DNA from 4 places in the Sporomusa sphaeroides DSM 2875 genome. Region 2 is predicted to be linked to each of the others. Evidence: a T-box and tRNA genes for the amino acid it is inferred to sense, from the RefSeq annotation. Region 2 holds a T-box; the other regions hold tRNA genes.

Region 1 (3,208 bases), 2.4 Mb from region 2:
CAACATCTCACGACACGAGCTGACGACAGCCATGCACCACCTGTTTTTGTGTCCCCGAAGGGAGGGATCTATCTCTAGATCTTTCACTCAATGTCAAGCCCTGGTAAGGTTCTTCGCGTTGCGTCGAATTAAACCACATACTCCACCGCTTGTGCGGGCCCCCGTCAATTCCTTTGAGTTTCAACCTTGCGGCCGTACTCCCCAGGCGGGGTACTTATTGCGTTAACTCCGGCACAGAAGGGGTCGATACCCTCTACACCTAGTACCCATCGTTTACGGCCAGGACTACCGGGGTATCTAATCCCGTTCGCTCCCCTGGCTTTCGCGCCTCAGTGTCAGACACAGTCCAGAAAGTCGCCTTCGCCACTGGTGTTCCTCCCAATATCTACGCATTTCACCGCTACACTGGGAATTCCACTTTCCTCTCCTGCACTCAAGATTCCCAGTTTCCTGCGCCCATACGGTGTTGAGCACCGCACTTAGACACACGACTTAAGAATCCACCTACACGCCCTTTACGCCCAATAATTCCGGACAACGCTTGCCACCTACGTATTACCGCGGCTGCTGGCACGTAGTTAGCCGTGGCTTCCTCCTTTGGTACCGTCATTAGATTGCATTATTCACACAATCCACGTTCGTCCCAAACGACAGAGCTTTACAATCCGAAGACCTTCTTCACTCACGCGGCGTTGCTCCGTCAGACTTTCGTCCATTGCGGAAGATTCCCCACTGCTGCCTCCCGTAGGAGTCTGGGCCGTGTCTCAGTCCCAGTGTGGCCGTTCATCCTCTCAGACCGGCTACTGATCGTCGCCTTGGTGAGCCTTTACCTCACCAACTAGCTAATCAGACGCAGACCCATCTCTAAACGATAGCTTACATGTAGAGGCCATCTTTCTTAACTTAGCCATGCAGCCAAGTTACCACATTCGGTATTAGCACCACTTTCGCGGTGTTGTCCCCAGTTTAGAGGCAGGTTGTCTACGCGTTACTCACCCGTTCGCCACTAAGTATCTATTGCTAAATACTCCGTTCGACTTGCATGTGTTAGGCACGCCGCCAGCGTTCGTCCTGAGCCAGGATCAAACTCTCCATAAAATTTATTATGAAGCCGTTTAATGGCTCATTTACTTTTTGGAGCGGAAAACGAGATTCGAACTCGCGACCCTCGCCTTGGCAAGGCGATGCTCTACCGCTGAGCTACTTCCGCACCGTTATTAATTGACGTGGTTTTTAACCACTTGCACATCTGGCATTTTATGATGCATTACTTACATTGTTCAGTTTTCAGGGAACCGCAATCCTTAGCGCCGCTCAAGGCGACTTTTATAGGTTACCACAGTCATCATACTATGTCAACTGTATTTTATTGGATTTGGTGGGGCTATCGTGACTCGAACACGAGACCTCTACGATGTCAACGTAGCGCTCTAACCAACTGAGCTATAGCCCCAGCAAGGAATTATAATATTAACAGCCTATAATCAATTTGTCAATAGTAAAATTGCAAATTGGTCGGAGCGGCAGGATTCGAACCTGCGACCCCCTGGTCCCAAGCCAGGTACTCTACCAAACTGAGCCACGCCCCGAAATGTAAATTATATTAAGGATGTTCTTCGCTACCGCTCAGAACTAAGCGATTCGCACCAATCAGTCTTCACTTCTCAGTTCGCCTTCTTGGGCTCTCTGCTTAGATGGTGCCGGAGGTCGGACTCGAACCGACACGGGGTTGCCCCCGGCAGATTTTGAGTCTGCTACGTCTGCCAATTACGTCACTCCGGCAAGTTCAGTTGTACAACCCGTTTTGGGGTGCAGAAGTTATTATAGAGTAAAACAATCAAACCGTCAAGGAATAGTTTCAACTATTGTTTTCATGTACTATTAGCAGTTCTAGCTGAACGAGAAGCCGATTGTTCTTATTCGCTGAGCAACAGCTCAAATGCATCACGCTGCAAAATGGTGATTACCCGCTTATCTATATGAAGTATTTTCTCACGTGACAAATTCCTTAGTTCCCGGCAAAGGGACGGACGGGATACGTTCAGATGCTCGGCCCATGCCTTTTGCGTGTAAGGCAGCTCAATAACATTACTGGCCCAGTCTGTTGAAATACAATGCAATAAGGAATACGCAATTTTGCTTTGAATAGAGCAATAAGACAACAGTTCAATCTTCTGGTTCAGCATAACCAGTTTTTCCGACATAAGTGTCAAAAAGTTTGCCAATAAGGCTTTGTGCTTTGATAAAGCAGTTATAACATCTTGTTTAGGCAATAACATAACATCCGTGTTAGCACGTGCTATCACCTGACAGGGATATGCCGGCATTTTGGAAAAAATGGCGCCTTCGGCAAACAAATCGCCTTTTTCTTTACAAATTAAACTTACGACCTTGCCGGACTGAAAATTCTTTTGAACTTCAACACTTCCCCGCAAAATAATCCCGATATAGGCTATCGGTTGATCCATTCTAAATATGTATTGATTTTTTTTATAATTACCGATTTTGTAGGCTGTGCCCTGCAAAATGTTTTGGATATTCGCTGTGTCAATATCTTTAAATAGCGGACAGCTTGCTACCACAGGGATAAAACATTCCATTTCAATCACCATTTTCAAAATATGTAACCTGGGATACACCTATTAGCTCTTAATACAATTATAATACACATATCGGTAATTGATAAAGGTTTTCATTATCATATATTAAAAATTATATACCAGGGGGAGATAATGTGAAGAAAAAAACGCTGCTGGCCTTGATCGCGCTGACCCTTTCCACCACTCACACTTACGCGGAAGAAATGCCACCCGAAGAATTTACACTACCGGAAATCGTCGTTACCGCCACTAAAACCGGTATGGACAAAAAGCTGGTACCGGCATCGGTGGAGGTAATCAGCAAAGCCGATATCCAGGCACGCGGTGCTCAAACGCTGAAAGATGTTATCAGCACCGCAACAGATATCAGTATCATTCGTTCAACCGGGCGGGATGCCATTTCCATTCGCGGCTTTGAATCGCGATTTTCCATGATCCTCATTGACGGCAGACGCCTCTCATCAGAAATCGATCAGAATTATGAACTTGACCGAATACCACTGGAAAATGTCGAACGTATTGAAATTGTCCGTGGTCCGGTCAACTCCCTCTATGGCACAGACGCGATGGGCGGAGTAGTCAATATCATAACCAGACAGGCTGTTGAG
Region 2 (3,208 bases):
GAGCAGAACCTTTAAAATATTTTGCCTGTGCAATTTTTCATAGGCCCGGATGAGTACTAATTGCTTAACGCCTGTCCTCCTTTTAAAAAAAGTTCCACTTTACCTGCTGAAATTCCTTCTTAACTTAGATTGTGATTTCCGGATATCCAAGTCTCGTATCAAGTTATATTATAAAAACAGATTGGCATAAGCGCTAACTAATTATTCTGAATGGTAGGAATATTGCACTGAAGTGACTTGAGTTTTAGCTGGTTGTACTAAGCTAAAACTGTGGATTGGTCATTGAATAGTGTGCTCATAGGCCGTCAAGCGATTGAATAGACATAATCTTGACATTATTGGTACAGCTTATTATAATTAAATATAATGTCTAATTATGAGATGGAGCGCTGGTTTTATTGAGTATATTCAAGGATAACCCCAGGTGGCGGAATACTATTACTCCGTTCATATTGTCTGGAGGGAAAAGCCGGCGAATGGGGAGAAATAAATCTTTTGTAAGACTGGGCGGCAGGCCGTTAATCGAAATTGTTGTCGGGAAAGTGGCCGACATTTTCCAGCAGAAACCGGTGATTATTACCAATCATCCGGAGGAATACTCTTATTTAGGGTGTAACATGATTGGTGACATTGTCAAAGATAAAGGCCCGTTAGGCGGCATCCATGCAGGGCTGATTAGTTCACCTACACCTTACATATTTGTTTTTGCCTGTGACATGCCTTTTATCGAAAAAGCCTTTATCCACTATATGATGAACCGGTTAGCAGGGGAAGATATTCTTATTCCGCATAACGGCGAAAGTGTAGAGCCTTTGCACGCAATATACTCAAAGCAGTGCATAGCTGCGATTGAGCTTCATCTTCATAAAGATCATTGCTGTGTTCAATCTTTTTTTCAAGATGTAAATATCGCCTATGTTGAGCAACCTGAGATGACTGGGCTGAATATCCTGGATCATTATTTCTTAAATGTGAATACAGTGGAAGATTTAACAGCAGCTGAGCGTTACCTTGTGCAGTCGCGTGATAACCTCAAATCTTGACATGGTTTACTTTAAACAGGTATAATAAAAACCAATTACATACAATAACGGCGAAGAATGGAAAAGTAGGCTGATGCGCCTGTTTTAGAGAGGGAACCCGAGGCTGGAAGGTTTCTCTGTGTGCAAGCTGAAGGTCATCCAGGAGCCGCCCCGCTGAACCGATTTAGTAGGCGTGGCCGGATTGCCCCGTTACGGCAGAGCAAGTGTTCGGTTTTGGCCGAAAATCAAGGTGGTACCGCGGAAGTTAATTCTTTTCGTCCTTATAGTGGATGAAAAGATTTTTTTTATGCAAATTATAGCAGCAATAGCTCTGCTGTCAGTTCATGCAAACACATATTCAAGGAGGACATATGGAACAGAAGAACAATATTCCAACCGTCTATGACCCGCAGGCCGTTGAGGCCAAATGGTATGCATTCTGGGAAGAAAATAATTTATTTCATGCCAAGACAGATCCGAATAAACAGCCCTTCAGCATTGTTATTCCGCCGCCCAATGTTACCGGACAATTACATATGGGCCACGCCCTGGATAACACCCTGCAGGATATTCTTATCCGGTTTAAGCGGCTGCAGGGTTATGACACGCTGTGGATGCCGGGTACCGACCATGCAGGAATTGCCACCCAGATAAAGGTGGAAGAAATGCTGGCCCAGGACGGGAAAACCCGTTATGATCTGGGGCGCGAAACCTTTATTGACAGGGTATGGGACTGGAAAGCCCAGTACGGCAGCCGCATCATCAATCAACTCAAGCGTTTGGGTGCTTCCTGTGATTGGCAGCGCGAACGCTTTACCATGGATGAGGGCTGCTCGAAAGCTGTCCGCGAAGTATTTGTCAGCTTGTATGAGCAAGGGCTTATTTACCAGGGCAACCGTATCACCAACTGGTGCCCGCGCTGTAATACGGCGCTTAGTGATATTGAGGTAGAGCATGAGGAACAGCCGGGTAATTTGTATCATGTCCGTTATCCGGTAGAAGGTGCTGACGGTGAGTATGTAACTGTTGCCACCACCCGGCCGGAAACCATCCTGGGAGACAGCGGGGTGGCTGTTCATCCCGAGGATGCCAGGTATAAACATTTGCTGGGCAAATATCTGGTACTGCCGCTGGTAGGCCGCCGTTTGCCGATTGTGGCTGATGAATATGTTGACCCTTCTTTTGGCACAGGCGCGGTAAAGGTGACACCGGCGCATGATCCTAACGATTTTGACATGGGATTAAGGCACAAACTTCCCGAAATTGTTGTTATAAATCCTGACGGTACTATGGCTGCAGATACCGGCAAATATGCCGGCATAGACCGCTATGAATGCCGTAAGGCGCTTGTTGACGACCTCAAAGCCCAGGGTTATCTTGTAAAAATTGACGAGCACAATCACGCTGTCGGCCATTGCCAGCGCTGCAGCACAATTGTTGAGCCGCTGGTATCGAAACAATGGTTTGTCAAGATGGAGCCGCTGGCTAAACCGGCGATTGAAGCGGTAACCTCAGGCAACATCCAATTTGTACCTGAGCGTTTTACAAAAACTTACACCAATTGGCTGGAGAACATCAGGGACTGGTGTATTTCCCGTCAAATTTGGTGGGGTCACCGGATTCCGGCCTGGTATTGTGGTTGCGGTGAAGTTACCGTATCCCGGGATGACATTACCGCCTGCCCCAAGTGTGGCGGCAGTGTTGAACAAGACCCCGATGTGCTGGATACTTGGTTTAGTTCGGCGTTATGGCCGTTTTCCACCATGGGCTGGCCGGAAAATACCGCCGAATTAAAACAATTTTATCCGACCAGTGTACTGGTGACAGGCTATGATATTATTTTCTTCTGGGTTGCCAGAATGATCATGATGGGACTGAAGTTTCAGGAGGATATTCCTTTCCGGCATGTCTTTATTCATGGCCTGGTACGTGATAGTCAGGGACGGAAGATGAGTAAATCGCTCGGTAACGGTATTGACCCGTTAGACGTGATTGATAAATACGGTGCCGATACCTTGCGCTTTATGCTGGTAACCGGCAACACGCCCGGCAATGATATGCGTTTTTACTGGGAACGGGTAGAGTCCAGCCGGAACTTTGCCAACAAGATTTGGAATGCTTCGCGGTTTGTGCTGATGAACCTGGAAGGCTTTGACCCGGCATTTGTACCAGATGCCAAAGCCTTT
Region 3 (3,208 bases), 510 kb from region 2:
TATTATATCACTTGTTCAACACTAAATCAATAAGAACTAAGCAGTACTAAAACAAGAGTTGCTCCGGTCAAGACATAGCTGTATTAATAGGATCTAAATACATCCTGCTGTACATTACTAGCCATAATTTGTACATTCCAGTTTTTTTTGCCGGCACACAGGGTTAAATACCTGACCACACTTTCCACCACCGGTTGTTCGGTAGCAAAATGACCGGCATCTATAATAACCATCCCCTCAGCAATTGCCTGCTGGGCATCATGATATTTTACATCGCCGGTCACCAGGACATCGGCTCCCACCTTACTTGCGGCTTCAATCAAACTGGCCCCGCTGCCACCGCATACCGCCACAGTGTTAATTACAGCATCGGCCGGACCTGCCACTTTAATTGCTTCAACAGCTAACGCCGTCTTTACCTTCTGTATAAATTCTGCCAAAGGCATTGACTCTGTCAGGCGGCCAACACGTCCCAAACCGTGACGAAGGCCGCTATTTTTAAGTACATATTCATCGTAAGCAACTTCTTCATAAGGATGGGCCGCCAGCATAGCAGCAATCACCTCAGAGCGCCGCGATTTTGTGACAATGGTTTCCAGCCGGTATTCCTCAACAAATTCAAGCTTGCCCTGTTCACCGATAAATGGCGCAGTCCCGGCAAGCGGTAAAAATGTGCCGATCCCCTGAGTCTGAAAAGTGCAATGGCTGTAATTCCCAATATGCCCCGCACCAGCTTCAGTCATAGCCATGCGCACCTGTTCGACATGGGAGGCAGGAACAAAAACTGCCAGCTTGTGCAGCGGCTCCTGATAAACCGTCGTCAGCGGCGCAATAGCCAGCAGATTGAGTTTCTGGGCCAGTACATCATTCACTCCCCCGGGCGCACTGTCAAGATTGGTATGGGCGGTATATACGGCGATTCCATGTTTAATTAAAGTGGACAACATACTTCCTAATGGCAAATCGGTGCGAAGCTGCGAAATTTTTTTAAATATTAGCGGGTGATGGGCAACAATCATGTCAGCGCCTGCCGCGATTGCTTCACTAATAACCGCCATATCTACATCCAAAGCTACACTGACTTTATGTATAGTCTGTTCCGGACTGCCAACCAACAGACCAACATTATCCCAATCCTCTGCCAAATAACCAGGAGCTAACTGCTCAAGCCCGGCAATAATATCACGGCATTTTACAGACATGCAAGCTTGTCCTCCAATTCTTTCAGTTTTCCATTAAACTCTCTGTATTTTACAGAATTAACGGCTTCCGTACTGCCGGCCATTGCCGAAAGTACGCCACGCAAATGACTGATCAATTCTTCGATATGCTGTTTCAACAGCGGATGCCTTGTATGCCAGAGCAGCGGTCCAATTTCATATAATACCGGCTCCACTTGCCGGCTTATTCCTTGTTCTGCCGCAATGATCTGATATAACCGCCCATCCTCTTCCACCAATTGTTCATCAACGATGTGCCAATTGTTAATACATAACCATTCTCTAACAAGTGCGGCAGCAATCATGGGTTGTAAAATAAGGCGTTTAATGCTTATCGTCACCTCTGGCCGGGATGTCAAAATGTCAATAATATTTGCCCCACCCATGCCGGCAATCACAGCGACGTCGGCTTCGCCGGGGCTAAGTACCTCAAGGCCATTCCCCTGCCGTACGGAAACCTGTTCTGCCAATTGCCGGGATTCCACCGCGTTTTTCGCCGATAGATAGGGGCCATAATGGATATCCCCGGCAATAGCGCGGGAAATAACATTTCTGGTAACAAGATATATTGGCAAATAAGCATGATCTGTACCGATATCGGCCATAGTTGCTCCGGCAGGAACCATGTCTGCAATGGTTTTTAATCGTTCGCCCAATTTCATTGTGTATCCTCCTGTCGGTTTGTCCTTGTTATTATTTCGCCTGGTGGCTAAAAAATCCTTTCCTCCTATATAGTAAGAAAAATCGCTGACGCGCAAAATCATTCTATTAGACTAAACAAAAAACCTGCGAGCTTAACTTCGCAGGTTTTTATGGTGGGCGATGACAGGATCGAACTGCCGACATCCTGCTTGTAAGGCAGGCGCTCTCCCGGCTGAGCTAATCGCCCGGGTAATTAGAATAAAGGATGTTCTGCGCTACCGCTCAGAACTAAGCAATTCGCACAGGTTCTGGTATCGCTTTCGCTCTCCAAAACCTGGCTCTCTGCTTATCAATCAGGTTCTCATGTCGCCTATTGGCTCACGAGAACCTGGTTCGCTGCTTATGGTGACCCGTAAGGGAATCGAACCCTTGATACCGCCGTGAAAGGGCGGTGTCTTAACCGCTTGACCAACGGGCCAGAACTAAATGGTGGGCCCACCTGGGATCGAACCAGGGACCAGCCGGTTATGAGCCGGCTGCTCTACCGCTGAGCTATAGGCCCTAGAGAGATTAAAACAGGTTTTCCGAAGAAAGCCTGTTTGGAAACATAGTTAGAAACGTATAGGATAGGATGTTCCGCGCTACCGCTTGGAACTAAGCGATTCGCACAGATTTCCGCGTCGCTGTCGCTCCTAGAAATCTGGCTCTCTGCTTATCTGCTTATGGCTCCTCGAGTAGGACTCGAACCTACGACCGATCGGTTAACAGCCGATTGCTCTACCAACTGAGCTATCGAGGAATATCGCCAACGTTAATTATTATAAGATAATGTATTTATTACGTCAAGTAGTTTAGCAAATTTACTCAAGGAAGTCTTTTAATTTCTTACTGCGGCTTGGATGACGAAGTTTCCTCAGTGCTTTAGCTTCTATCTGGCGAATCCGTTCACGGGTAACGCCAAAATACTGCCCCACTTCTTCGAGAGTACGAGCCCGGCCATCATCCAGGCCAAATCTGAGACGCAGCACTTTCTCTTCACGCGGAGTAAGTGTTTCAAGCACTTCCTCCAGCTGTTCCTTAAGCAACATAAATGATGCTGCTTCAGCAGGAGCAGGCGCGTCCTGGTCTTCAATAAAGTCGCCTAAATGAGAATCTTCTTCTTCACCAATAGGCGTTTCCAATGATACAGGTTCCTGCGCGATTTTCATAATTTCCCGTACCCGCTCGACACTAACATCCATAGCTTTGGCAACTTCTTCCGGCGATGGTTCACGCCCAAGTTCTTGCAGCAGCTGGCGTGACACGCGAATGAGCTTGTTGATGGTTTCCACCATGTGCACTGGAAT
Region 4 (3,208 bases), 1.7 Mb from region 2:
ATAAAGGCATCGATACTTCGGCCCTTAAAGTGTCCAACCGCGCCCATGTAATCATGCCCTATCACCGTCTGCTTGACGAAGTGGAGGAAGAGTCCCGCGGCGACCGCAAAATCGGCACCACTAAGCGGGGAATCGGCCCTTGCTATATGGATAAGAATTCCCGTTCCGGCATCCGCATGGTTGATTTGATGGATGAGGAAGAATTCTGCTCTAAGTTAGAATATAACCTGGAAGCCAAAAACCATCTGCTGAAAGCGGTTTATGGGGTAGAAGGCTTTGATTATGAAGAAGTAAAAGCAGAGTATCTGGAATATGCCCGTCAGCTTAAACCCTATGTGACAGACACTGCTGCTGTGCTGCATCAGGCTATCAAAAACGATAAAAAAGTGCTGTTTGAAGGCGCGCAGGCCACCCTTCTGGATTTAGACCATGGAACTTACCCCTATGTAACCTCTTCACACCCGATTGCCGGCGGTGCCTGCATCGGTGCCGGAGTAGGGCCAACCCAAATTCATAAGGTTATTGGCGTAGTAAAAGCATATACCACCCGTGTTGGTGAAGGTCCCTTCCCGACCGAGCTTACTGATGAGGTTGGTGACACTATCCGGGAACGGGGGCATGAATATGGCACCACTACCGGACGTCCGCGCCGCTGCGGCTGGATGGATGCCTGCGTAGTGCGTTATGCCGGTTATGTGAGCGGAATCGACTATATGGCAATTACCCGTCTGGATATTCTTGATGGGTTAAAGACGCTCAAGATTTGCACCGGTTACAAATATAAAGGCGAACTCCTGAATGAATTCCCTGCCAGCCTTAAAGTGCTTGCCCAGGTTGAGCCGATCTATGAGGAACTGCCAGGCTGGGAGGAGCCGACAAGCCATGTACGAAGCTATGATGAGCTGCCGCTTAATGCCCGCCGTTATATTGAACGCCTGAGCGAGGTTGCCGATATTAAAATCGGGATCGTTTCTGTTGGCCCTGGCCGCGAACAGACAATTATCCTTGCCGATATGTTTTAAACTATTAACAAAAAGAGATAACCTGCATTGGCGGGTTATCTCTTTTTGACTTTGCGATTTTTCCGGAAAATATTATTGACAAGCCTATATGTATCTTGTATAATTCTATCTTGTGAAGACGACCCACTAGCTCAGTCGGTAGAGCACCTGACTTTTAATCAGGGTGTCGATGGTTCGAGTCCATCGTGGGTCACCATAAGCAGCGAACCGGGTTCTCACGAGCCGATAGGCGAAATGAGAACCCGAGTGAGTCGCTTACTTCTGAGCGGTAGTGAAGAAGAGTATTCCTTGTTAGAATTGTTCATGGCCCGTTGGTCAAGCGGTTAAGACACCGCCCTTTCACGGCGGTATCAAGGGTTCGATTCCCTTACGGGTCACCATAAGCAGCGAACCAGGTTCTCACGAGCCGATAGGCGAAATGAGAACCTGAGTGATAAGCAGAGAGCCAGGTTTTGGAGAGCGAAAGCGATACCAGAACCTGTGCGAATCGCTTAGTTCTGAGCGAAAGCGAAGAACCTCCTTTTGCAAATTATGGGCGATTAGCTCAGCCGGGAGAGCGCCTGCCTTACAAGCAGGATGTCGGCAGTTCGATCCTGTCATCGCCCACCACAAAATAAGCTTTGAGTAGTCTCGAAGCTTATTTTTTTGTTTGGTAAAATATTCGAGGCTGAGAAACAATGACACATCGGTTGGTAAATGGGTCATTTCGGCGCGAAGTTTATACCGTTCAGCAGGATAGTGTGGCGGGATTGTTTTGATGGTGGCTATAATAGTAATGTAAAAGAGGTCTCATTTGATAGGGTGGCAGCTTTCACGGCGCCGGAAGCATGTCGCTTAAGTAATGCGAATATTTCGTATATACTCAATTGCCACAAAACCATTTTATTGTAATACCGTCTTTGCTCCGATGTCAGCTGACAACAAAAGTTACTATTACCAATGGAACTATGTAAAGGAGAGAAGAACTATGGGAACAGAAAAACAAAATATTCCAAACCGATGGGTGATAGCCATCATGGGTACCTTGCTGCAGGTTGCCCTGGGAACTGTGTATGCCTGGAGCTTTTTCCAAAAGCCAGTTATGGATGCCAACAATTGGACTAACTCCGAAGCAGCTTGGGCATTTAGCCTGGCCATTTTCTCTCTCGGGCTGGCTGCAGCCTGGGGCGGCATTAATCTTCCTAAATTCGGACCGCGCAAGCTTGCCATGACAGGCGGTTTCTTATTCAGTCTCGGCTATCTGATTGCTGCCTATGCGCTTTCCATCAAAAGCCTAGGACTCCTCTATGTCGGGTATGGTGTTATTGGTGGGATTGGTTTGGGTCTTGGTTATGTAACTCCGGTAGCAACTGCTGCCAAGTGGTTTCCTGACAAAAAGGGATTTATTACCGGTATGGTAGTTATGGGCTTTGGTTTTGGCGCCCTCATTATGGCAAAAATTCTGGCTCCCATCTTTATGAGCATGACAGGTGGCAATCTTGTTCTGGTATTTTCTTATGTAGGTACGGTCATGTTCTTCATTACCTTACCGGCAGGTTACTACATGATTAATCCGCCTGCTGGTTTCGTGCCGCCAGGCTATACCCCTCCGGCCACTTCAGCGTCAGCGCAAGCTTCGCAGGATGCAATTACAGCGAGAGAATGTATTATGTCCGGTAAATTTCTGATGATGTGGACTGTTTTCTTCTTTAATATTATTGCAGGTATTATGTTTATCAGTTTCCAATCTCCTTTATTACAGGATCTTTTGAAAAAGACTATGGATCCAGCCACCCTGTCAGACCCGCAGGTGATTGCCGGGTTGGCCGCTGCCGGTGCTACCTTAATTGCCGTTAGTTCCATCTTTAACGGTGTAGGCCGTTTCTTCTGGGGCGGTTTATCCGATAAAATCGGCCGGGTTCAGACATTCCGTCTCATTCTCGGTACACAACTGCTGGTATTTATTGCTTTGCTGTTTGTTAGCAATCCTATTGTCTTTGGTGTACTTGTCTGCTATGTCCTGCTCTGCTATGGCGGCGGATTTGGTTCTATGCCTTCCTTTGTCCTTGATGTATTCGGTCAGAAGCTGATGCCGATTGTTTATGGCACCATTCTTACCGCATGGGGCTGTGGCGGTATCGTTGGTCCGCAAATCGTAGCTTTTCTGAAAGATAATTTTGCTAATCAGGCTGCCCAGTATACCTTCG

Evidence for each region. The T-box of region 2 lies ahead of SPSPH_RS07045 (valine--tRNA ligase). A T-box ahead of a tRNA ligase gene usually reads a tRNA of that ligase, here a tRNA-Val.
Region 1: it encodes a tRNA-Val, which carries the amino acid that the T-box ahead of SPSPH_RS07045 (valine--tRNA ligase) is inferred to sense. The anticodon was not compared.
Region 3: it encodes a tRNA-Val, which carries the amino acid that the T-box ahead of SPSPH_RS07045 (valine--tRNA ligase) is inferred to sense. The anticodon was not compared.
Region 4: it encodes a tRNA-Val, which carries the amino acid that the T-box ahead of SPSPH_RS07045 (valine--tRNA ligase) is inferred to sense. The anticodon was not compared.

What each region holds. Positions count from the first base shown of each region.
Region 1 is NZ_CP146991.1:4,031,859-4,035,066, forward strand. It holds rRNA gene SPSPH_RS18685 (16S ribosomal RNA) at 1-1,098, opposite strand, end outside; tRNA gene SPSPH_RS18690 (tRNA-Gly) at 1,136-1,210, opposite strand; tRNA gene SPSPH_RS18695 (tRNA-Val) at 1,377-1,453, opposite strand; tRNA gene SPSPH_RS18700 (tRNA-Pro) at 1,513-1,589, opposite strand; tRNA gene SPSPH_RS18705 (tRNA-Leu) at 1,696-1,782, opposite strand; gene SPSPH_RS18710 (Crp/Fnr family transcriptional regulator) at 1,917-2,600, opposite strand; gene SPSPH_RS18715 (TonB-dependent receptor plug domain-containing protein) at 2,735-3,208, shown strand, end outside.
Region 2 is NZ_CP146991.1:1,603,636-1,606,843, forward strand. It holds gene mobA (molybdenum cofactor guanylyltransferase) at 453-1,043, shown strand; T-box leader at 1,088-1,308, shown strand; gene SPSPH_RS07045 (valine--tRNA ligase) at 1,394-3,208, shown strand, end outside.
Region 3 is NZ_CP146991.1:2,114,285-2,117,492, reverse strand. It holds gene SPSPH_RS09760 (Nif3-like dinuclear metal center hexameric protein) at 84-1,202, opposite strand; gene SPSPH_RS09755 (tRNA (adenine(22)-N(1))-methyltransferase) at 1,193-1,882, opposite strand; tRNA gene SPSPH_RS09750 (tRNA-Val) at 2,034-2,109, opposite strand; tRNA gene SPSPH_RS09745 (tRNA-Glu) at 2,266-2,340, opposite strand; tRNA gene SPSPH_RS09740 (tRNA-Ile) at 2,350-2,424, opposite strand; tRNA gene SPSPH_RS09735 (tRNA-Asn) at 2,586-2,661, opposite strand; gene rpoD (RNA polymerase sigma factor RpoD) at 2,723-3,208, opposite strand, start outside.
Region 4 is NZ_CP146991.1:4,882,354-4,885,561, reverse strand. It holds gene SPSPH_RS22730 (adenylosuccinate synthase) at 1-1,022, shown strand, start outside; tRNA gene SPSPH_RS22725 (tRNA-Lys) at 1,143-1,218, shown strand; tRNA gene SPSPH_RS22720 (tRNA-Glu) at 1,328-1,402, shown strand; tRNA gene SPSPH_RS22715 (tRNA-Val) at 1,556-1,631, shown strand; gene SPSPH_RS22710 (L-lactate MFS transporter) at 1,990-3,208, shown strand, end outside.